DNA from 4 places in the Methylobacterium sp. CM6246 genome. Region 3 is predicted to be linked to each of the others. Evidence: predicted binding sites of a transcription regulator. Region 3 holds the regulator's gene; each other region holds the start of a gene.
What was found. Region 3 encodes PhoB, which activates phosphate uptake and scavenging genes when phosphate is short. Its sites were predicted from a motif close to TGTCATNNANCTGTCAT; they were not measured.
Positions count from the first base shown of each region.

Region 1: ACYQPG_RS06725 (inorganic phosphate transporter) is a predicted target of PhoB. The motif match lies at 4,125-4,141, and genes of this name have one in related genera.
Region 2: ACYQPG_RS23850 (CorA family divalent cation transporter) is a predicted target of PhoB. The motif match lies at 2,848-2,864, and genes of this name have one in related genera.
Region 4: ACYQPG_RS07720 (UDP-2,3-diacylglucosamine diphosphatase) is a predicted target of PhoB. The motif match lies at 4,856-4,872, and genes of this name have one in related genera.

Region 1 covers NZ_JBTXKY010000001.1:1,332,305-1,338,221, reverse strand. The annotation lists gene ACYQPG_RS06735 (ceramide glucosyltransferase) at 1-376, opposite strand, end outside; gene ACYQPG_RS06730 (autotransporter family protein) at 509-3,703, opposite strand; gene ACYQPG_RS06725 (inorganic phosphate transporter) at 4,194-5,822, shown strand.
Region 2 covers NZ_JBTXKY010000001.1:4,943,597-4,949,513, reverse strand. The annotation lists gene ACYQPG_RS23865 (prephenate dehydrogenase/arogenate dehydrogenase family protein) at 1-609, shown strand, start outside; gene groL (chaperonin GroEL) at 687-2,330, opposite strand; gene groES (co-chaperone GroES) at 2,403-2,693, opposite strand; gene ACYQPG_RS23850 (CorA family divalent cation transporter) at 2,904-3,890, shown strand; gene ACYQPG_RS23845 (methyl-accepting chemotaxis protein) at 4,087-5,547, shown strand; gene ACYQPG_RS23840 (DUF3455 domain-containing protein) at 5,725-5,917, shown strand, end outside.
Region 3 covers NZ_JBTXKY010000001.1:4,739,773-4,745,689, forward strand. The annotation lists gene ACYQPG_RS22935 (protein-disulfide reductase DsbD family protein) at 1-1,249, shown strand, start outside; gene phoB (phosphate regulon transcriptional regulator PhoB) at 1,295-1,990, opposite strand; gene phoU (phosphate signaling complex protein PhoU) at 2,165-2,887, opposite strand; gene pstB (phosphate ABC transporter ATP-binding protein PstB) at 3,203-4,018, opposite strand; gene pstA (phosphate ABC transporter permease PstA) at 4,041-4,937, opposite strand; gene pstC (phosphate ABC transporter permease subunit PstC) at 4,950-5,917, opposite strand, start outside.
Region 4 covers NZ_JBTXKY010000001.1:1,542,913-1,548,829, forward strand. The annotation lists gene ACYQPG_RS07705 (membrane-bound PQQ-dependent dehydrogenase, glucose/quinate/shikimate family) at 1-2,126, shown strand, start outside; gene ACYQPG_RS07710 (ribonuclease HII) at 2,254-2,892, opposite strand; gene ACYQPG_RS07715 (glycosyltransferase family 4 protein) at 2,934-3,980, opposite strand; gene ACYQPG_RS07720 (UDP-2,3-diacylglucosamine diphosphatase) at 3,992-4,789, opposite strand; gene ACYQPG_RS07725 (aminotransferase class V-fold PLP-dependent enzyme) at 5,362-5,917, shown strand, end outside.

The DNA.
Region 1 (5,917 bases), 3.4 Mb from region 3:
CGCGCCAGCCGCGGACGCAATTGTTCAGCTTGGGATTGTCGCTCACGCGCTCGTCACCGAGGATCAGCCGGGCCGGCACCTGCGGGTGGTCGGCGATCAAGCGCTGCACCCGCGGGACGATCGGATCGGCCGGGTCGGCCACGCAGAAGATCAACTCGTAGGCCGGATAGGCGAGGCGGAAGCTGCGGACCAGCATCTCGTCGCTGAACGCCTCGACCCCGTGGAGCGGCCGGACCAGGGAGACCGGGGCACCGGCCGGGAAGGTGGATGCGCCGTGGACCGTCCCGATGCGCCGGCCCGCGATCGCGATGCTGGCGATCTGGATCAGGGCCAACAGCGCACCGAGGGACAGGGCCGACACCGTGGGGTCAATCATGCGGATCCCTCGTTCACGCTCGTGATCGGCCCGGATCGTCGGCGAGTGCGCGTGGCATCAAGGATTTCGAGCCGCACCCGGTCGGGCGCGGCTCTAACGGCCGGACCGCGTCAGCCGTGTGACAGAGGCCCCTCAGAACCGAAGGGTCAGGTTGCCCTTCACGGCCTGGTCCTGGGCCCGGGCGCCGACTTGGCCGGTATAGGCCACGCCGAGCGTCGCGTTCGGCGCCACCGCCAGGTCGAGCCCGGCGCCGGCCACCAGCGCGTCCCGGTCGATCGGCACCCCCGCGCTCAGGAAGGCGGGGCCGGTGCCGAAGCTCAGCAGGGCCGCCGGCACGACGTCGCCGAACGCCCGCCGGTAGCCGAGCAGGCCGTGCGCCGTCACCGGAACACCGAAGCCGAGATCGAAGCCCGTCTGCCCCCGCACGCCGACGGTCGCCGCGCCGAGGTCGTAGCCGCGCCCGTAGCTGACCAGCGCCGCTGCGCCGCCGGTCTCGGCGAACCCGTCGCGCCGGATGCCGACATAGGCCGCGCCCACGAACGGCTCGATGTAGGAGGCCGCCGCCCGTCCGTCCCGCGACGCCGGGGCCGACGGCACGCTCAGCGTGAACCGGTAGCCGATCTCGCCGAAGCCCTGGACGGTGTGGCCGCCGCCATGCCCGGTCGGGCTGTCCGACAGGCCGTACAGGACGCTGCGCCGGGTGCGGGTGTCGGTGTCGGCGTAGAGGGCGCCCAGCCGCACTTCGATCGGGCCGAACGCGGTGCCGCCGTAGACGCCGCCGAAGCCGCTCTTGAGCGTCGCGCTCTCGGATGGGCTGGCGGCGCCCAGCCGCGCGCGCCCGCCCTGCCGGCCGACGCTGTCGAGGTTGGCCTCGGTGTAGCCGCCGACCAGGCCGAACCGGACCCCGCTCGGCAGCCGGATGTCGGCGCCGAGCGCGAAGCCGGCGATCTGCCGGTCGAGGTCGAAGGCGTTGCCGCCCCCGCCGGCCGTGCCGAACGCGCCGAAGCCCTGGCCCCAGAGCCCGAACACCCGCGGGTCGAGGATCCGCGTCGGCACGCTCGCCACCACGGGCGTCCGGCCCGGCAGGTCGGCGCTGTAGGCCGCCGGCACGCGGCCGTCGTCGAGGCTCGGGGCCGACCCGCCCCAGCGCAGCCGGTCGAGCACCGCCTCGCGCACGAAGAACGCCGTCTCGTAGGCGGTCGACACCGTGCTGACGTGGATGTCGCCGGCGAGCGCCCGGAAGCCGTCGGCGGCCTCCGCGGTGGTGAACGCCAGGGCGGCGTCGTAGGCCCGGCCGGACCCGGCCGCCTGGAGCGCGTTGGCGGACGCGACGCCGTTGCGCCCGGTGGCGCCGGCGGCCAGCGGGACGTCGTTGCGGGTCAGCGTCAGGGCGACGTCGTTGGGCAGGTAGCGCAGGCCGGGGCTGAGGAAGGCGAGGTTCGTCGTGACCCCGTCGAACCGTCCCGAGACGCCGCCGGCCGCGCTCAAGATCGCGTAGGTTGTGCGCGGGCCATAGGCCCCGGAGGCAGCCACGACCTGCACGGTGCCGCCGCCGAGCGTCACGGCGCCGCCGGCCGCGATCTTGTCGGCTTGTCCGGCGGCGTTGGCCTCGACCCGGTAGACCGAGCCCGGCGCGAAGGCGACCGCGCCGGCGACGTTGAGGGTGCCGATCGAGTTCCCCGGCGCCACGGTGCCGCCCGAGAGGGCGTTGAGGCCGCCGAGCGTGCCCGAGCCGCCGAGCAGGCCGCCGGCCCCGACCGAGACGGTGCCCGCGATGGTGCCGTTGGCGTAGAGCACGCCGCCGTTGCCGACGCCGACATCGATGCCGAGGCGGTCGCTCGTGTCCATCCGCAGGGTGCCGGTGACGGCTCCGAAATAGCCGGCGGCGGAATAGAGGTCGATGCGGCTCCAGTAGCTGAGCGGGCTGCCGTAGAAGGCCGCGAGCGCGTTGGTCTGCGTGTTGACGACGATCTGGTTGATCGTGGCGGTCGAGAGCTGGCCGTAGAGGCCGCCCTGCGGGGCGAGCGTGCGGGCGGCGGCGGTCGATCCGCCGTAGAGCGGCGCCAGCAGGATCGCGGCGTCGGGTCCGCCAGCGGGGGCCGCCTCGCGCGGGGCCTGGGCGAAGGTCAGGGTCGGCAGGCCGTAGGTCAGGCGCTGCTGGTAGGCGGCCTGGTTGGCGGCCGACGGGAGATAGGGGTTTCCGGCGCTGTTGGCGGCGCCGCTCGCGCAGGCCGCGACGGTGTTGCCGCATTGGGCGGCGAGATAGGCCTGAAGCTGCCCCTGCGCCTGCACGAACTGGTTCGGCAGGTTGATCGCCACGCCGGTCACCGCGGCGTTGTTGACGTAGGCCGGGTTCGTGAACGCCTGGGCCAGGTCGTAGGCCGCCAGCGCCCGGCTGCCGATCACGTCGAGGGGGTAGTGGACGCCGAGCACGATCCGGCTCTCGCCGTACTCGGAGGCCCGCAGCAGCACGTTCTGGTATTGCTGCGGCACCAGCATCGCCAGCAGGTAGCCGCTGGTGAACGCGTAGGTGGTGTGCCCGCTGGGGAAGGAGGCGTTGGTCGCGAGGCCGGTCAGCGCCGTCGGATCGAACGGGTTGATGCGGCCGGGCGCGACCTGGACCGGGCGCGACGAGCCGTAGACGTCCTGGCCCGGCTGGGTGTTGGTGACCCCGTAGGCGCGGTCGTAGACGCTGTTGGTGGTGTTGGGCAGGCCGTCATACGTCGGCAGCCCGTAGCCCGCGGGCGCCACGGCCGGCACCGCCACGTAGTTGGCGGGTGTCACGCTCGGGTTGTTGGCCGCGCCGTTGGCGAAGTAGTTCTTCGCGACGCCGAGGTTGTTGCCCGTGAACGTGTTGGCGTTGACCAGCAGGTTGACCACGCCGCCGAGGGCGCCGTTCACGCCCTGGGCGGTCCCGCGCTGGTAGATCGGGCCGAGCTGCGCACCGAGGCCGCCGACCCGTTGCTGCGGGACGATGCCGTTGATCGGCGTCTGTCCGGGCAGGCCGCCGGCGATGTTGGCCGCGACGCCGTAGCTGCCGAGCCCCGAGGACGACAGGGCGTTGCTCGCCGCGCTGAGCAGGTTCTTGTCGCTGATCGCCACCTGCTGCCGGGCGAGGTCCGCGCCGGTGTTGAGGGCGATCGTCTGCGCCAGGTTCAGGCTCAGCGTCGCCTGCCCGGCCGCCGTTGCGTTGAGCGCCAGGTACGGCGCCAGCAGGTTGAGCACGTTGACGTCGGAGGCCGTGGTGTTGACGGTCTGCGCCTGCACCCCCGACCCGCACGCGGCGACCATCAAGGCCGCGATCGAGACCCCATAGCGAACGCTCATTCCTGGCCCCCAAGCCTGCGGCCCTTCGGCCTGCGGCGGGAGATTTAGCCACTTCCGCGAACGCGAATGCGTCATAATCCATTCACAAAGCCCTGAATCATCGCGTGTATCCTGTCAGCAACAGCCAGACATCTTAGCCGGCGCAAATCCAGGGCCATGTTCATCTTGCGCTTTGCTTCCAGCGCCGCGGCCGCGGCTCCGCAAACGCGTCACGCGGCACTCCAGGCCGGACGCCTCCCCGTCGATCGGTGCGGGCCATCGCCGGACGGATGTCCGGTACCGGAACCGGGCGCGGTCGTATCAGTAAACACCCCGGCCCAGACCTCGAAGTGGGCGGAATAGACTTCGTGCAGATTGATATTTTCGGATCGTCGGCGGTAGGCGCACGAATATAATGCTTCGCTGAATACCTTCGGTAAAACGTCACTGAAACGTCATCCCACAATCTTAATCCCGCTTCGCTTCCGAAGACGATTCAACGCGAGGGCCCATGTCCGATTCCGCCGTCATTCCGCAACACGGGGTGGGGAACAGGCCCGCGGGCGGTCCGCGCCTCGAGCACGGGATCCATCTGGGGGGCGTCGTCGCCTTCCTGGCGGTTCTGGTGGCCGGGCTCGGCTACGCGGTGGTGAGCCTCATCGCCGACATGAACGCCGTTGGCGAGGCGCCGCTGGCCTACGGGGCCTTCGCGCTGCTCGGGCTCGCGCTGCTGATCGCCCTCGCCTTCGAATTCGTGAACGGGTTCCACGACACCGCCAACGCGGTGGCCACCGTCATCTACACCCACTCGATGCCGCCGCTGGTGGCGGTGGTCTGGTCGGGCTTCTTCAACTTCCTGGGGGTGATGCTGTCCTCGGGCGCGGTGGCCTACGCCATCGTCACCCTGCTGCCGGTAGAGCTGATCCTGCATGTCGGCTCGGGAGCCGGCTACGCGATGATCTTCGCGCTGCTGCTCGCCGCCATCATCTGGAACCTCGGGACCTGGGCCTTCGGCCTGCCGAACTCCTCGTCGCATGCGCTGATCGGCTCGGTGCTGGGCGTCGGCCTCGCCAACCAGCTGATGGGCGGCGGCGACGGCACCGCCGGCGTCGACTGGAACCAGGCGTTCAATGTGTTCAAGGCGCTGCTGTTCTCGCCCCTGTGCGGCTTCGCCCTCGCGGCGCTGCTGCTGCTGGCCCTGAAATTCGCGGTGCGCCGCAAGGACCTCTACGAGGCCCCCAAGGGCGAGGCGCCGCCGCCGCTGTGGATCCGCAGCCTCCTGATCCTGACCTGCACGCTGGTGTCGTTCTTCCACGGCGGCAACGACGGCCAGAAGGGCATGGGCCTGATCATGCTGATCCTGATCGGCGCGGCGCCCACCGCCTACGCGCTGAACCGCACCATGTCGGACGACACGACCCCGGCCTTCATCCAAACCTCGGCGGCGGCGAGCCAAGTGTTCTCCGCCCGGGCCCCCGGCGCTCCCCAGCCGGAGACGGCGCAGGCGCGCCGGACGGTGACGGACGCCCTCAAGTCCAAGGACCTGAACCGGCCGCCGGTCTACGCCGCGCTCTCCGCGCTCGCGACCGACATCGCCGCCAGCGTGAAGAATTACGGCGCGATCCGCACCGTCCCGGCCGCCCAGACCGAGAACCTGCGCAACGCCATGTACCTCACCGCCGACGCGGTGCGGCTGCTGCCCAACGCCGGGGCTGATCTGTCCGAGGCCGAGAAGTCGACCCTGAAGAGCTACACCGGGCTGCTCAACAACGGCACCCGCTACATCCCGGGCTGGGTGAAGGTCTGCGTCGCCCTGGCGCTCGGCCTCGGCACCATGGTCGGCTGGAAGCGCATCGTCGTCACGGTGGGCGAGAAGATCGGCAAGACCCACCTCACCTACGCCCAGGGCGCGTCGGCCGAGATGGTCGCCGCGGGGACGATCGGGCTTGCCGAACTCTACGGCCTTCCGGTCTCGACCACGCACATCCTGTCCTCGGGCGTCGCCGGGACGATGGCGGCCAACGGCTCGGGCCTGCAGATGGCCACGGTGCGCAACATGGCCCTCGCCTGGATCCTGACCCTGCCGGCCGCCATCACGCTGGCCGCGACCTTGTTCTTCCTGCTGCGCCACGTGTTCTGACGCCGCGGGTATCGGCGGGGCCGAGCCCCGCAATCCACGGACAAGCATGACGACGGACAGGGCCGTTTCCGCACCCCGCGGAAACGGCCCTGTCC
Region 2 (5,917 bases), 200 kb from region 3:
GTATCCCGCCTGTCCGATGTCGTGGCCGACATTGCCCCTCATCTCCGATCGGGAACGCTGGTGGTCGATGTCGGCTCGGTGAAGATGATCCCCGTCGAGATCATGCGGGCGGGATTACCGGCCGGCGTCGAGATCCTGGGAACCCATCCCCTGTTCGGCCCGCAGAGTGCCGTCGGCGGGATCGCGGGACTGAAGATCGCGGTGTGCCCTGACACCACGGGACGGCACGGGCGTCGTGCTGCGGCTTTCCTCCGGACGGTGCTGAAGCTCAAGGTGATCGTCACGACGCCCGAGGCCCACGACCGCGAGGCCGCGGCCGTGCAAGGCCTGACGCATCTGATCGAGCGGGTGCTCGTCGCCATGGAGCCGCTTCCCACTCACATGACCACGCGAAGCTTCTCACTGCTCATGCAAGCGGTCGACATGGTCCGGCACGACGCCCCCGAAGTGTTCGAGGCGATCGAGCGATCCAATCCGTTTGCCGCTGATGTCCGCCAGCGCTTCTTCAAGCTCGCTGCCCAAGTCGAGGCCGATCTCGCACGCAGAAATCTTTCTGCAGCCGTCGAACAGCCGCCCCTCATGACGGCCCGGACTTCCGCGGGACCGTGAGACGGCCGTGTCATACCAACGAAAAAAGGGGCCGCCTTTCGGCGACCCCCTTCGTCAGATCGATGGTTGGCGTGGACTTAGAAATCCATGCCGCCCATGCCGCCGCCGCCCGGCATCGCGGGGGCGCCGCCATCCTTCTTCGGCGCGTCGGCCACCATCGCCTCGGTGGTGACCAGCAGGCCGGCCACGGAAGCGGCGTCCTGCAGGGCGGTACGGACGACCTTGGCCGGATCGACGATACCGGCCTGGATCATGTCGACATACTCTTCGGTCTGGGCGTTGAAGCCGTAGGTCTCCGAGGAGGTGTTGTCGGTGATCTTGCCGACGACGATCGAACCTTCCACGCCTGCGTTCTGGGCGATCTGACGGATCGGGGCCTCAAGCGCCTTCAGCACGATCTTGATGCCGGCCTGGACGTCCGGAACATCGCTCTTCAGCGCGGCGACCGCCTTCTTGGCACGCAGCAGTGCAGTGCCGCCGCCCGGGACGATGCCTTCCTCGACAGCCGCGCGGGTGGCGTTGAGGGCGTCGTCGACACGGTCCTTCTTCTCCTTGACCTCGACCTCGGTCGCGCCGCCGACGCGGATCACCGCGACGCCGCCCGCGAGCTTGGCCAGGCGCTCCTGCAGCTTCTCGCGGTCGTAGTCCGAGGTGGTCTCCTCGATCTGCGCCTTGATCTGCGAGATCCGGCCCTCGATGTCGGTCTTCTCGCCGACGCCGTCGATGATCGTGGTGTTCTCCTTCTCGATGCGCACCCGCTTGGCGCGGCCGAGCATGTCGAGCGTCACGTTCTCGAGCTTGATGCCGAGGTCCTCGGCGATCATCTGGCCCTTGGTCAGGATCGCGATGTCCTCGAGCATCGCCTTGCGGCGGTCACCGAAGCCCGGCGCCTTCACGGCTGCGACCTTCAGGCCGCCGCGCAGCTTGTTCACCACGAGGGTGGCCAGCGCCTCGCCCTCGATGTCCTCGGCGATGATCAGCAGCGGCTTGCCGGTCTGCACCACGGCCTCGAGCACCGGCAGCATCGCCTGCAGCGACGACAGCTTCTTCTCGTGGATCAGGATGTAGGGATCCTCGAGCTCGGCGACCATCTTCTCCGCGTTCGTGATGAAGTACGGGGACAGGTAGCCGCGGTCGAACTGCATGCCCTCGACGACGTCGAGCTCGGTCTCGGCCGTCTTGGCCTCCTCGACCGTGATCACGCCCTCGTTGCCCACCTTCTGCATGGCGTGGGCGATCATCTCGCCTATCTCCTTGTCGCCGTTGGCGGAGATCGTGCCGACCTGGGCGACCTCGTCGGAGGTCGAGACCTTCTTGGCGCGCGCGATGATGTCCTTCACCGCGGCGGCGGTGGCGAGGTCGATGCCGCGCTTCAGGTCCATCGGGTTGATGCCGGCGGCGACGTACTTGGCGCCTTCGCGGACGATGGCCTGGGCCAGCACGGTGGCGGTGGTGGTGCCGTCACCCGCGATGTCGTTGGTCTTCGAGGCCACTTCGCGCACCATCTGGGCGCCCATGTTCTCGAACTTGTCGGCGAGTTCGATCTCCTTGGCGACGGTGACGCCGTCCTTGGTGATGCGCGGGGCGCCGAAGCTCTTCTCGATCACGACGTTGCGGCCCTTCGGGCCCAGCGTCACCTTCACCGCGTCGGCAAGGATATCGACGCCGCGCAGCATCTTATCGCGGGCGTCGGCGGAGAAACGAACGTCTTTCGCTGCCATGGTTTGCCTCTTGTGGTTGGGTTGGACCCCAAGGCCTCAGGTGGCCTCAAAGGGTTGGAACGGGCGATCCGATCAGGCGGCGACGACGCCCATGATGTCGGATTCTTTCATGATCAGGAGGTCCTGACCGTCGATCTTGACCTCGGTGCCGGACCACTTGCCGAACAGGACGCGGTCCCCCGCCTTCACGTCGAGCGCGTTGACGCGGCCCTGCTCGTCGCGAGCGCCGGGACCGACGGCGACGATCTCGCCTTCCTGCGGCTTCTCCTTGGCGGTGTCCGGAATGATGATGCCGCCCTTGGTCTTCTCCTCGCCCTCGATGCGACGGACGACCACGCGGTCGTGCAGCGGACGGAACTTCATGAGCTGCCCTCTTGCTTCAGGTCTGCAGTTGGCGTTGATGCGGCGTGCGCGGCCGCTCCCAAGCCCGACTGTTAGCACTCTGTCTTGGCGAGTGCCAATGACGGCGGCGAGTTAGCTCTCGTGCGGCTCGAAGTCAAGACTGTCGCACCCGCGCGCGACGGCGAGATGACCCGGCATCGGCCCTTATTTCCCCTAGGATAACGCGCCCTCATGCTGAGCCTCCACGGACCCGAAGGCGCGGTGACGCCTGAACGCGGCGGCCCGATTCCCGGCAATGCCGTCTGGCTCGATCTGAACGACCCGAGTTCCGAGGAGGCCGCCGCCGTGGAAGCGGCCACCGGCCTGCGCGTACCGTCCCGGGCCGCACTGTCGGAGGTGGAATCCTCCAGCCGGCTGCGGCGCGTGAAGGGCGGGCTGTCGCTCTCGACGCCGATGATCACCTTCGAGCGCAGTGATTCCCAGTTGAAACCGCTGGGGTTCCTCCTGTCGAAGGATCACCTCGTCACGATCCGGTTCCACGACATGCGCGCGATCGACTCGTCGGAGAAGCGCATCGCCGACGGCGACGGCAGCGTGACGCCGAGCGAGATCTTCCTCGTGATCCTGGAGGAGTTGGTCGACAGCCTCGCGGACGCCCTGGAGGACATGGCCTCCGAACTCGACACGCTGTCCACGCGGATCTTCGACTTCGATGTCCGCGGCGCCGATCGCCGTCGGCTGGAAAGCCCGCCGCCCCGCCGCCGCGACCTGGCGCTGCGGCGGATCCTGCGCGGCATCAGCAACCGTGGGAAGGTTCTCGGGAAGATCCGCGCGAGCCTGCTCGGCCTGGAGCGGATCGTGCCGTTCGTGTCGGCCGCTTGCGAAGGGCTCGGCCTGCCCGGCGACGGTCGCTTCGAGACGATCCGGCGCGACATCGACTCCCTGGACGAGTTCGAGACGCGGCTTGCCGAGAACGTTCAGTTCCTCCTCGACGCCACATTGGGGCTCATCAACATCGAGCAGAACAACGTCTTCCGGGTACTGACGGTGGTGTCTGTGGTTGGTGTGCCGCCGACGCTGATCGCCTCGATGTACGGCATGAACTTCAAGCACATGCCGGAGCTGGACTGGGCCTACGGATATCCCTACGCCCTCGCGCTTATTTTGATCAGCGCTCTTGCTCCAATTGTATATTTCCGAAGCCGCGGGTGGTTCTGATATTCGTCAGCTTAAAAGGCAAAAGCTGTCTTTAATACAAATCTAAGCCTCTGCCAATCAACTATTACAACTTACTTTGATTGAATATTTCATTTGACGCGCTCTCAATGCAGGCTTCGGTTTCAAAGACTGTCGAATTATATAAAATTTAACCCAATCTCGGCCATATGCTCGCAGGAGCAGCGTGGACACCGATATGTTCAAGAGAACCGTCTATAACGAGGCGCAGGCCAAGCTTGACGCCCTGGACCGGTCGTTGGCGATCATCGAACTCTCGATGGACGGGCAAGTCCTGAGTGCCAACCACAACTTTTTGCACCTGATGAAGTACACCCTTGCGGATGTACAAGGCAAACATCATCGCATCTTTGTCGAACCGATGGCTGCCAAGTCGCCAGAGTACACGGAGTTCTGGTCGAAGCTGAAGGACGGTCAGTACGTCACCGGCGAATTCCTGCGGATCGACAAGAACGGCACGGAGGTCTGGCTGGAGGCGACCTACAACCCCGTCCTCGACGCGCGCGGCAAGCCGGTGAAGGTGGTCAAGTTCGCGGCCGACATCTCGGCCAAGAAGAACGATATCGATCGGCTGATGTCGATGATCGACAACATGCCGGTCGCGGTGATGACCGCCGATCCCCGCAACGAGTTCAAGATCAACTTCCTGAACGCGACCTCGCGCCGGACCCTCGGGCCGCTGGAGCAATGGCTGCCGATCAAGGTCGACGAGATGCTCGACCACTCCTTCGACGTGTTCCACAAGAACCCGCGTCACCAGCGTAACATGCTGGCGGATGCGAGCCGGCTGCCGCACCGGACCAAGATCAAGGTCGGGCCGGAGACCCTCGATCTGCAGGTCACCGCCGTCAACGACCGGAAGGGCAATTACATCGGACCGATGCTGACCTGGGCCGTCGTATCCGCGCAGGTGAATATGTCCACCGACGTCAGCCGTGTCGTCGATGCCGTGGGTTCGGCGATCCGCGAGATGCAGCATTCGGCCGAGGGGCTGACGCAGTCGGCCGATTCCGCTCGGCAGAAGGCCTCGTCCGTGGCGGCGAACTCCGAGCAGATGAACGGCGCAATCCAGGAGATCTCGGGTCAGGTCGGACGGGTCTCCGAGCGCGCCCGCCAGATCGCGGTGCAGGCCGAGACCACGGACGCGACGATGCGGCAGCTCGCCGAGAACGCCCGGGAGGTCGACGCGGTGGTCGGCATGATCAAGTCGATCGCCGGGCAGACCAACCTCCTGGCGCTGAATGCCACGATCGAGGCCGCGCGGGCGGGCGCCGCCGGCCGGGGCTTCGCGGTGGTGGCGAGCGAGGTCAAGGCTCTGGCCGAGCAGACCGCGAAGGCCACCGGCGAGATCACCCAGCAGGTTGCGGCGATCCAGAGCGCAACCGGCGAGGCGGTCGGAGCGATCGAGATGATCACCGCCGCCGTCGCCGAGCTCTCGACGCTGACCCTGGCGATGGCGAGCGCTGTCGAGGAGCAGGCGGTCTCGACGCACGAGATGTCCGGCAATATCGGCGGCGTTTCGCAGGCCGCCAATGCCACCGGTCAACTGGCGGAAGCTGTCCTGGGAGTCGCCGAGAGCCTCGCCGGACACTCAGCGGATCTCTCGGAGAGTGTCACGCGGTTCATGAAATCAGCCTGACCTGGATCACGCGCGAGCCGCGGCGTGAAACGCGCACGCGGTTTGCAACGTATCGGCGGTTCGGACTGTCCGGATGGAGCTGAACCGATTCCCCACGCCGTCATCACGCTCCGCAGCCTCACAAGGTCTTGGCGGACAACCCTCATCGCCGTGGCGTCCTGCGCTCCGGCTTTCGCATTGGCCGAACCGGCGGGCCTGGAACCGCCGCCCGGCAGCGTGGCGATCGCGCGTCTCGCCGCCCGGGGCGTGCAGGTCTATGCCTGCATCGCTGCCGAGAACGGCCCGGCCTGGGGCCCCGCCAAACCCGAGGCCGAACTCGTCCAGCCGGATGGAAGCACGGTCGGGCGCCACTTCGAGGGACCGGTCTGGG
Region 3 (5,917 bases):
GCTGACCCTGGCGACCGCGGCGGGCCTGGCCTTCCTGGGCGGGCTGATCCTCAACCTGATGCCCTGCGTCTTTCCCGTCCTGTCGATCAAAGTGCTCGGCCTCGTCCGGCATGCCGGCGAGAGCGCGGCGCGCGTGCGCCTGCACGGCCTCGCCTACACGGCTGGGGTGATGGCGAGCTTCCTAGGCCTTGCAGGCTTGCTGCTCGCCCTCAAGGGCGGCGGGGCCGCGATCGGCTGGGGCTTCCAGCTGCAATCGCCGGCCGTGGTGGCCGGGCTCGCCTATCTGCTGCTCGCCATGGGCCTGAGCCTGTCGGGGGTTGTCCATGTCGGCGGTCGGCTCACCGCCATCGGAGACGGGCTCGCCCGGCGCTCGGGTCTCAGCGGCTCATTCTTCACGGGCGTTCTCGCGACCCTGGTGGCGACCCCCTGCACGGCACCGTTCATGGGCTCGGCCGTGGGCTTCGCGCTGACCCAGAGCGCCGGCGTCGCGCTCGCGGTGTTCGCCAGCCTGGGCTTGGGCCTCGCCCTGCCCTTCCTGGCGCTGACCCTGTGGCCGCCGGCGCTGCGGGCGCTGCCGCGGCCGGGCGCCTGGATGGAAACCCTGAAGCAGGTTCTGGCTTTCCCGGTCTACGCAACGGTGGCGTGGCTGATCTGGGTCCTGGCCCAGCAGGTCGGCCCGCAGGGGCTTCTGGTGGGGCTGATCGGCCTCGTGCTGGTGGGCTTCGCGGCCTGGGCCTGGGAGCACGGGCGCGTCGCCGCTTCGCGGGTCGGACCCGTCGTCCAGGGCGTCGCGCTGCTGACGGTCGTCGCCGTCGGGGCACTGACCCTGACCCTCGATCGCGACCGGGCCGTGCCCGTCGCCCAGGCCGCCGCAGAGGGCGTCGAGCCCTTCACGCAGGCGCGTCTCGACGCCTTGGTGAACGCGCGGCGGCCGGTCTTCGTGAACATGACCGCCGCCTGGTGCATCACATGCGCGGTCAACGAGACGACCTCGTTGTCCACGAAGGCCGTGCGGGCCGCCATGAAGGATCGGGGTGTGACCTACCTGAAGGGCGACTGGACCAACCAGAACCCCGAGATCACCCGCCTGCTGGAGGCGCATGGGCGCAGCGGCGTCCCGCTGTACCTGCTCTACACGGGCACTGGGGAGGCACAGGTGCTGCCGCAGATCCTCACCGAGGGAACGGTGCTGGCGGCCTTGAAGGTGGTACCGGCCGCCTCCGGTAAGAGCGCAGCGCTGGCACGCTGACCGAGGAGGCAGGCGCGCCGTTCCGCCCCGACGGGCTGGAGGTCTTCAGGCTTCGAGGGAAAACGTCTCGTCGAAGGCGTATCCCGAGCCCCGCACGGTGCGGATCGGGTCGGCCTGCCGGGGGGCGTTGAGCGCCTTACGCAGCCGCCCGACATGTACGTCCACGGTGCGCTCGTCGATGTAGACGTCGTGGCCCCAGACCCCGTCGAGGAGCTGTTCACGGGAAAAAACCCGGCCTGGCGCCAGCATCAGGAATTCCAGCAGCCTGAATTCGGTTGGTCCGAGATGGAGTTCCTCGCCGGCGCGCCGGACCCGGTGGCCGGAGCGGTCGAGCTCGATGTCGCCCGCCGCCAGACGGTCGGCGACGTGGGCCGGCTTGGCCCGACGCAGCAGCGCCCGAACGCGGGCCAGCAGTTCCGGCACCGAAAACGGCTTGACGATGTAGTCGTCGGCGCCGGTTCCGAGCCCGCGGACCCGGTCGCCTTCCTCGCCGCGCGCGGTGAGCATGATCACCGGCAGACGCTCGGTCTCGCGCCGGGCCCGGATGCGGCGGCACAACTCGATGCCCGAGAGGCCGGGCAGCATCCAGTCGAGCAGGACCAGATCGGGCGTGCGCTCGGCCAGGAGCAGTTCGGCGTCGTCACCGCGACTGGCCGAATCCACCAGGAATCCTTCGGCCTCCAGGTTGTAGCGCAGCAGGGTAGTCAGCGCCTCCTCGTCCTCGACGATCAGGACTTGCATGCTCACGTTCGATAACCCGTTCCGAATTCGGCACGCATCGAATCAACCGCGCCGGAGGGCCCGGACGCGCCGATGGTGCGGCAGGGGCCGTGATTCCTCAACCCACGCGCACTCCCACCGGGGCTTTGTCCCGCAGGTGGGAGTGCGCGCTGCGGAGGAACCGCGAACCGCATGTCACGGGGCCGTGGCGGCAGGCCCGACCGTCGCGTAGTTCGACGCGTCGTTCTTCGGCCGCTCGCCCGCCAGCGTCTCACCGGTGGCGAGGTAATGGATCGTCTCGGCGATATTGGTGGTGTGGTCGCCGATGCGTTCGACGTTCTTCGCGCAGAAGAGCAGATGCGTGCAGAACGAGATGTTGCGCGGATCCTCCATCATGTAGGTGAGGAGTTCGCGGAACAGCGAATTGTACAGGGCATCGATCTCGCCATCCCGCTCCCAGACATCGTAGGCCGCCTTGATGTCGCGGCTGGCATAGGCGTCGAGGATATCCTTGAGCTGAGCTTCCGCGAGGTCGCTCATGTGGCGCACGCCGAGCACGATCTTCTGCGCAGGCGCCTGATCGGAGATCGCGACGACCCGCTTGGCGACGTTCTTGGCGAGATCGCCGATCCGCTCCAGATCGCCGGACACGCGGATTGCCGAGATGGTCTCGCGCAGGTCGATCGCCAGCGGCTGACGCCGGGCGATGAGCAGCACTGCCCGCTCTTCGATGTCACGCTGGAGCGCATCGAGGCGCTTGTCGGCGAGGATCACCGCCTGGGCGAGCGTATCGTCCCGGCGGACGAGGGCATCGGTCGCCTCGGCGGCCATCTTCTCGGCGACGCCGCCCATCTCGGAAATCGAGCGACGCAGGTCATCCAGGTCGGTGTCGTAGGAACTGACGATATGGCCGGGCATGGTGGATCCTTCGATGGCGTCCCGCAAACCTTGATCCGCGAGGTCTGGCGGAAACCCGCCGCTGCGATCACGGATACCGTTGTACGTTTCCCGGTACCCAGTCCCTTGGATAGTTCACGTCATGATGCGGAGCGGAGCAGATTTCGGCACGCGACAAAAACAACCGGAATAGGCCGATGTTCCCAGGTCAACGCAACATGCCTCGGAGTAGCGCCCGGTCGAATTCCGATCGGGCGCGGCTCCGCGTCTTGAGATCGACGCGCAAACATGTGCCGATCCGGTCATCAACTCTTCCGCGAAACTTCCGCGATTGGCTTAACCGAACCGCCCGGTGATGTAATCCTGGGTCCGCTGCTCCACAGGGTTCATGAACATGCGGTTGGTGGGGCCGAACTCGATCAATTCACCCAGGTACATGAAGGCGGTGAACTGCGAGATGCGGGCAGCCTGCTGCATGTTGTGCGTGACGATCACGATGGTGAACTCGTCGCGCAGCTGCTCGATCAGTTCCTCGATGCGGCCCGTGGAGATCGGGTCGAGCGCCGAGGTCGGCTCGTCGAACAGGATCACCTCCGGGCTCTGGGCCACGGTGCGGGCGATGCACAGGCGCTGCTGCTGGCCGCCGGAGAGCCCGGTGCCCGCCTGGCGCAGCTTGTCCTTCACCTCGTCCCAGAGGGCGGCCTTGCGCAGGGACTGCTCCACCCGTCCGTCGAGTTCGGATTTCGGCAGCTTCTCGTAGAGGCGCAGCCCGAAGGCCACGTTGTCGTAGATCGACATCGGGAACGGCGTGGGCTTCTGGAAGACCATGCCGATCCGCGAGCGCAGGTCGTTCAGGTCGACGGACGGGTCGAGGATGTTCTCGCCGTCGAGCATGATCTGACCTTCGGCCCGCTGCTCCGGGTAGAGGCTGTAGATCCGGTTGAAGCAGCGCAGCAGCGTGGACTTGCCGCAGCCGGACGGCCCGATCAGGGCCGTGACCTGGCGGTCGTGGAAGTTGATGTCCACGTTCTTCAGCCCGTGGAAGCTGCCGTAGTAGAAGTTCAGACCCTTCACGGCGATCCGGACCGCACCGCCCTCGTTGGCGTGGTTGCGGGTGAGATCGACCGTGGGGATCGCGGAAGCGGCGTTCATCGTCGTGTCCTCGAGAAGGGTCTTAGCGCGACATCTGCGGCTTGATGACGAGACGGGCGATGATCGACAGCACCAGGATCGTCGCGGTGATGAGGAGCGCCCCGGCCCAGGCGAGGCTCTGCCAGTTCGGATAGGGTGAGAGGGCGAACTGGTAGATCATGACCGGAAGGTTCGCGACGCCGCCCATGAGGTCGGGCGAGAACCACGAATTGTTGTTGAGCGCGGTGAACAGGAGCGGCGCGGTCTCGCCGGCGATGCGGGCCAGCGCCAGGATGATCCCCGTGACGATGCCGGCCGAGGCCGCCCGCCAGGTGACGCTGATGATCACCGTCGAGGGTGGGGCCCCGAGAGCGGCCCCGGCCTCGCGCAGGGTGCCGGGCACCAGGCGCATCATGTCCTCGGTGGTGCGTACGATCACCGGCACGGCGATGATGGCGAGCGCCACGCCGCCGGCCCAGCCCGAATAGGTCCCCATCGGCCGCACCATCAGGGTGTAGACGAACAGGCCGATCAGGATCGACGGCGCCGAGAGCAGGATGTCGTTGAGGAAGCGGATCAGCCCGGCGATCTTCGAGAACCGGCCGTACTCGGCCAGGTAGGTCCCGGCCATGACGCCGACCGGCGTCGCGATCGTGATCCCGATCCCGGTGAGCACCAGGCTACCCAGGATCGCGTTGGCGATGCCGCCGCCCTCGGAGCCGGGGCCCGGGGTCGGGTGCATGAACATGGCGGGCGTAAAGCCCTGCACGCCCTGGATGATCAGCATCAGCAGGATCGAGCCGAGCACCACGGCGCCCACGATCGTGGCGACCAGGCAGGCGGTGCGCAGCACGCGGTCGGCGATCCGCCGGCTGGGGCGGACCCGTCCGGAGCGGCGCGGCGCGGCGGTGTTGAAGGCCATGGGGTTGGACGCGTCCATCGAGAGCCCTCCTCAGGCAGCTTTGACGCGGCGCGTCAGCAGCCGGGCGATGATGAGCACCACGAAGGTGATGATGAAGAGGATGCAGCCCAGGGCCATCAGGGCGTTGAGCTGGAGACCGTCGGCCTCGTTGAACTCGTTGGCGATGCGCGATGCGATGGTCGAGCTCGGGTCGAAGATCGAGGCTGAGAGGCGGTTGGCGTTGCCGATCACGAAAGTCACCGCCATGGTCTCGCCGAGGGCGCGGCCGAGGCCGAGCATGATCGCGCCGATGATCGAGACGGAAGCCTGCGGCACCAGCACGTGGCGGACCACCTCCCAGGTCGTGCAGCCGATGCCGTAGGCGCTCTCGCGCAGAACGGTCGGGATCTGGTCGAGCATGTCGCGGGCGATCGAGGCGATGAACGGCACGATCATGATCGCCAGGATGATGCCGGCGGTGAACACGCCGACCCCGGACGGGACCCGGGCGTAGAACAGCGTGCCGACGATCGGCAGGCCCTCGACGATGTTCGATACCGGGATCTGGACGAAGCGCGCGAAGAGCGGCGCGAACACGAACAGGCCCCACATGCCGTAGATGATGCTCGGCACCGCGGCGAGCAGCTCGATGGTCATCGCCACTGGCTTGCGGGCCCAGCCTGGGCAGAGCTGCGTAAGGTAGACGGCGATCCCCAGGGAGACCGGGACGCCGATCAGGAGTGCCAGCGTGGCGGAGGCCACGGTCCCGATGACGGCGACCAGGGAGCCGTACTGCTCCGTCCCGACGTTCCAGGCGCTGGAGGTCAGGAAGGCGAACCCGAATTCCCGGAAGGCGGGCCAGCCGCCGTAGAGGATCGAGCCCAGGATTCCGGCGAGCACCACGAGCACGAACAGGGCCGCGCCGTAGGAGCAGACCCGGAACAGGGTGTCGAGGTTCCGGCTCGGTCCCTTGCGCGCGGCGGCGGCGCGAGGTCGGGCGAGGGCAATCGTCTCGGTCA
Region 4 (5,917 bases), 3.2 Mb from region 3:
CGGTCTGGGAGGTCGGGTTCGCGTTCTGGCCGCTGGTCTCGCGCCTGTTCGCCCTCGCCGTCCTCGCCTGCGTCGTCGCCCTGTTCGCACCGCTGCTCGATCGATCCGGCAGCGGCGTGTGGCGCCGGGCATCCCTGGGCCTCGCCACCGCACTGGTGCTGGCCCTGGTGGCAGCCACGCTACGCGCCTTTCAGCCGGTGCCGATCATCACCGCGACCGAGATCCCGGACGTGCCCCCGGCCACGCAGGCGGGGCCGCAGGTCGACTGGACGGCCTGGGGCAACACAAACGGCGGCACCCGCTTCGCCGGGCTGACGCAGATCGACGCCACCAACGTCGCCAAGCTGCGGCCGGCCTGGACCGTCCGCACCGGCGACATCGCCGTCAGCAACGGCTTCGGGGCGGAGGACCAGACCACGCCGCTCCAGATCGGCGACACCGTCTACGTCTGCACGCCGAACGACATCGTCGTCGCCCTCGACGCCGACACCGGCACGCAGCGCTGGCGCTACGACCCGAAGGCGAGTGCGCCGCAATGGCAGCGGTGCCGCGGGCTCGGCTATCACGACGCCGGCGCAGGCGAGGGTGGGAAGGTCTGCCCCCGCCGCCTGCTGCTCGCCACGATCGATGCGCGCCTGATCGCCCTCGACGCCGCCACCGGCCAGCCCTGCCCCGATTTCGGCGCGGACGGGACCGTCGACCTCAAGACCGACATGGGTGAGGTCAAGTCCGGCTTCTACACGCAGACCGCGGCACCGCTGATCGCCGGCGACCTCGTGGTGGTCGGCGGCCGGGTCGCCGACAACATCGAGACCGGGGAGCCCGGCGGCGTGGTCCGCGCCTACGCTGTCGGGAGCGGCGCGCTGCGCTGGGCCTGGGATCCGGGCAACCCGGCGACCACGCGCCTGCCACCCCCCGGTGAGACCTATACGCGGGGCACGCCGAACGTCTGGACCAGCATGGCCTACGATTCGGCCCTGGGCCTGATCTACGCGCCCACCGGCAACGCGACGCCCGACTTCTTCGGCGGCCACCGGACAGCCCAGGACGATGCCACCAACTCGTCGATCTTCGCCCTCGACGCGGCGACCGGGCGGCCGCGCTGGCACGTCCAGCTCGTGCACAAGGATCTGTGGGACTTCGACGTCCCGGCCCAGCCTGCCCTGTACGACCTGCCGGACGGGAAGGGTGGCACCGTGCCGGGGCTGATCGCGGCGACCAAGCACGGCCAGATCTTCCTGCTGAACCGCGAGACGGGCGCCCCGATCGCGCCGATCACCGAGCGGCCGGTGCCGCAGGGCAGCGTGCCCGGCGAGCGCTATGCGCCGACGCAGCCCCACTCGGACATGCCGTCGATCGGCGCCGAGACCCTGACGGAAGCCGACATGTGGGGGGCGACGCCCTTCGATCAGCTCCTGTGCCGGATCCAGTTCAAGGGCATGCGCCACGCGGGGACCTTCACCCCGCCGGGCTTCGACACCGCCCTCCAGATGCCGGGCTCGCTCGGCGGCATGAACTGGGGCAGCACCGCCATCGACATGACGCGGGACTACCTGATCGTGAACGACATGCGGCTGGGCCTGTGGAACCGGCTGATCCCCAGGGAGCAGGTCGAGACCGGCAAGGCCGCCGGCACCGAGATGGGCCTGTCGTCCATGCGCGGCACGCCCTACGTCTCCCTCCGGAACCGCTTCGTGTCGGCGCTGAACATCCCGTGCCAGAAGCCGCCGTTCGGCACGCTGACGGCCATCGACCTGAAGGCCCGCCGCATCGCCTGGCAGGTCCCGCTCGGCACGGTGGAGGATACCGGGCCGCTGGGGATCAAGATGCACCTGCCGATCCCGATCGGCCTGCCCTCGCTCGGCGGTTCGCTGGTGACCGGCTCGGGCCTGATCTTCTTCGCCGGGACGCAGGATTATTACCTGCGGGCGTTCGAGGCCGGGACCGGCCGCGAGGTCTGGAAGGGCCGCCTGCCGGTGGGCAGCCAGGGCGCGCCGATGACCTACCGGTCCCCGAAGACGGGCCGCCAATACGTCGTGATCACGGCCGGCGGTGCCCGCCAGTCGCCCGACCGCGGCGATTACGTGGTCGCCTACGCGCTGCCGGCCGAAGCCGGATCGAAGTGATCCGGTCCGCCCTGGGGCACGACGGGGTTTCCAAAGGGCTCAGTCCTTTGGCTGGGTTCGGGGGCGGAGCCCCCGAGGCCCGCAAGGTTCCACCCTGCACCCGCACAAGGTCTCGACCTTTTGAACCCTAGCCGAACCCGCGGGTGAAGCTGAGGCGGTGGTGCGGGCTTCGGCCCAACGCCGTCAGGCCAGCCCGGTGCAGGGCCGTGCCGTAGCCGACGTTGCGCTCCCAGCCGTAGCCCGGGTGGCGCTCGGCCAGCCGGCGCATCAGGTCGTCTCGGAAGACCTTGGCGACGATCGAGGCGGCAGCGATCTGCGGCACGAGGCCGTCGCCACCGATGACGGCCCGGCCCGGCAGGCCCGGCAGGGCGTCCCGGCCATCGACTAGGACCGGCGCCGCGACCCCGAGGCGCGCCACCGCCCGCGCCATGGCGTCGAGGGTTGCGGCGCGGATGTTGATGCGGTCGATCAGGGCCCGGGAGCCCGCCGCCACGGCGACCCGGGCATGGGTCCGGATCAGCGGCGCCAGATGCGCGCGGACTGGTTCGGGCACGCGCTTGCTGTCGTCGAGGGCTGCCAGCAGGGCCGGTGGGATCGCCGCGGGGTCGAACCAGACCGCCGCCACCACCACGGGGCCGCACAGCGCGCCGCGCCCGACCTCGTCACAGCCGATCACCGCGGGGTAATCCGCGGCCCGGGCCGGATCGAACGGTGGGGTGAGGGCGGGTTGTGTTCGTTTCGCGGACGGCTGTTTCTGAACGGGCATGATGGCGCCGTCCTGCCATCTGGCGCCGCCGCCGTCACGGCTCAGGCGGCGTTCCGGGTGCTCCGCTCGCCGCCATGCGCCTCGATGATGTTGCCGAAGAACTGGTCGGCGCTGACGTCCCAGCCGCGGCGCAGCGCCTCCTGCCTGCACTCGGCCCGGGACAGGCGCAGCGCCGCGAGGGCCGCCGCACGCAGGTCCTGGTCCAGGATGCCGACCCGGGTCCCGCTCAGCACGTCGTTGGGGCCGGGCACCGGGAAGGCCGCGATCGGCAGGCCGCTGGCCATCGCTTCCAGCAGCACGATGCCGAACGTGTCGGTGAGGCTCGGGAACACGAAGGTGTCGCAGGCGGCGTAGACGGACGCGAGCGCTGCCCCGGTCCGGGTGCCGAGGAAGCGCGCCTCCGGGGCCAGGGCCTGCAGGCGCGCCCGGTCCGGCCCGTCCCCGACCACGACCTTCGTGCCGGGCAGGTCGAGGCTCAGGAAGGCCGCGAGGTTCTTCTCCACGGCAAGCCGGCCGACATACAGGAACAGCGGGCGGGGCAGGCCGGCGAGGTCCGCCGGCGGCGGCTCGCCCGGGGCGGCCGGCCGGAACCGCTCGGTGTCGACCCCGCGGGTCCAGCGCATCAGCTGGGAGAAGCCTCTCGCCTCCAGATCCGCCTGCAGAGAGACGGTGCTGACCATGGTCCCGCGGGCCGCCCCGTGGAAGCGGCGCAGATAAGCGTAGGACCACGCCTTCGGCACCGGGAGGCGGGCGGCGAGGTATTCCGGAAACCGGGTGTGATAGCTCGTGGTGAACGGCAGGCCGTTGGCCAGGCAGTGCCGCCGGGCCGCGAAGCCGATGGGTCCCTCGGTGGCGATGTGGACGTGGCTCGGGCGTTCGGCCGCCCAGCGCTCCGCCACCCGGTCCCGCCCGGCCAAGGCGAGGCGGATCTCCGGGTAGCCCGGCAGGGGCAGGGAGCGGAAATCGGCCACCGAGAGCAGGGCCGTCTCGAAGCCGTGCTCGGGCGCCCGGCGGACCATCTGCTCCAGGGAGCGGACCACGCCGTTGACCTGCGGATGCCAGGCGTCGCTGGCGATGAGGAGCTTCACGCGTGGGGTCCTCACGCCACCGCGCGCCGGCCGTCCACCGGCCGCGGCGCAGCTTCGGCCTCGCGGGCCCGCAGGATGCTGGGATAATGCAGCACCTCGATCCGGCCGTCGTAATGCTCGATCAGGCCGGTGCAGGATTCGACCCAGTCGCCGGTGTTCAGGTACCGCAGGTCGCCAATCGCCCGGTCGGCGGCGTGGTGTATGTGCCCGCAGATCACCCCGTTCGCGCCCTGGCGGCGTGCCTCCTCGGCCAGGATGGTCTCGAACCGGCCAATGAAGCTGACGGCGTTCTTCACCCGCAGCTTCGCCCAGGCCGACAGCGACCAATAGGACAGGCCGGCCCGCCGCCGGATCCGGTTGATCACGGTGTTGAGAGTCAGCGCCAGGGTGTAGGCGCCGTCGCCCAGATGGGCGAGCCAGGGCGAGTGCCGCACCACCATGTCGAACTGGTCGCCGTGGATGACCAGGTAGCGCCGCCCGTCGGCCGCCTCGTGGATCGCGGTCTCGGCGATCTCGATGCCGCCGAAATTCGTGCCCACGTAGTCCCGCAGGAACTCGTCGTGGTTGCCCGGCAGGTAGACGATCCTGGTGCCCTTGCGGACCTTGCGCAGAAGCTTCTGGACGACGTCGTTGTGCGCCTGCGGCCAGTACCAGCCGGAGCGCAGCTGCCAGCCGTCCACGATGTCCCCGACCAGGTAGACCGTGTCGGCGTCGTAATCCCTCAGGAACGACAGAAGGAGGCCGGCCTGGCAGCCGCGCGTCCCGAGATGCAGGTCGGACAGGAACAGCGTCCGGACCCGGACCGGCATCTCCTCATCCTCGGCCACGTCACCCTCCCGGCGGTCGAACGGTGCCGGGATCCAGAGCGCGATCACGTCTCAGTTTGATGACGCGGTACTGAATCGCTGTGGGGTGCCTTGGTGCGCCGCAACGGAAGTTCTCAAGTTCCGATAGCTGACGTTGCGATGCACAAAAAATTTTTTTACCGAGATCCCGAAGTTTTTCCGGTTTTGCTTCCCAGCTTCGCCGCCTCATAATACCAGACGACCGGTGGATCGGCGTGAGCCGGGCCGGACGCGTATAGGAAGGCGGCGAGGGCGGCCAGGGTGCCTTGAGACGAGGCGCCGTAGACCGGGACGGCATTTCGGAGGCGACCGGCGCGGGGGCGCGCCGCGACGCGAGCGGCAAGACGCCGCCTGCCGCTCCGCTGAGCCCCCCGATCCACGGATGACACGGATGGCGTTCGGGGGAGTTGCGGCCCGTGCCGCGCCCGCCGGCACCGCGTGCAGGAAGCTCGAGAAGGCCGCCGAAGGCGCCGAGAACGTTTGAACAAACCAGCGCGGGTCCGCCCGGGCGCAACAGAGTTTTTGGAGGAAACACCATGGCCGCAACCCGGCGCCCCGGTCGCAACCATCTCTTCATCCCGGGCCCCACGAACATCCCGGATCGCGTCCTGCGCGCGATGCACGTGCCGTCCGAGGATCACCGCTCGCCGAGCTTTCCCGAGCTGGTGAAGCCGCTGCTGCAGGATTCCAAGATGGTGTTCGGCTCGACCGCCGGAACCGTCATCCTGTTCCCGTCCTCGGGCACCGGCATCTGGGAATCGGCGCTGTCCAATACCCTGTGCCGCGGCGACAAGGTGCTCACCTCCCGCTACGGCCAGTTCAGCCACCTCTGGGTCGACATGGCCCAGCGCCTCGGCCTCGACGTGATCGTCCAGGACGAGGACTGGGGCGCCGGCGCTGATCCGCAGAAGATCGGGGAGGCCCTGCGCGCCGACAAGGATCACGCCATCAAGGCCGTGATGGTGGTCCACAACGAGACCGCAACGGGCGTCACCAGCGATATCGGCGCGGTGCGCAAGGCGATCGACGCCGCCGGCCACCCGGCGCTGCTGTTCGTGGACGGCATTTCGTCGATCGGCTCGCTGCCGTTCA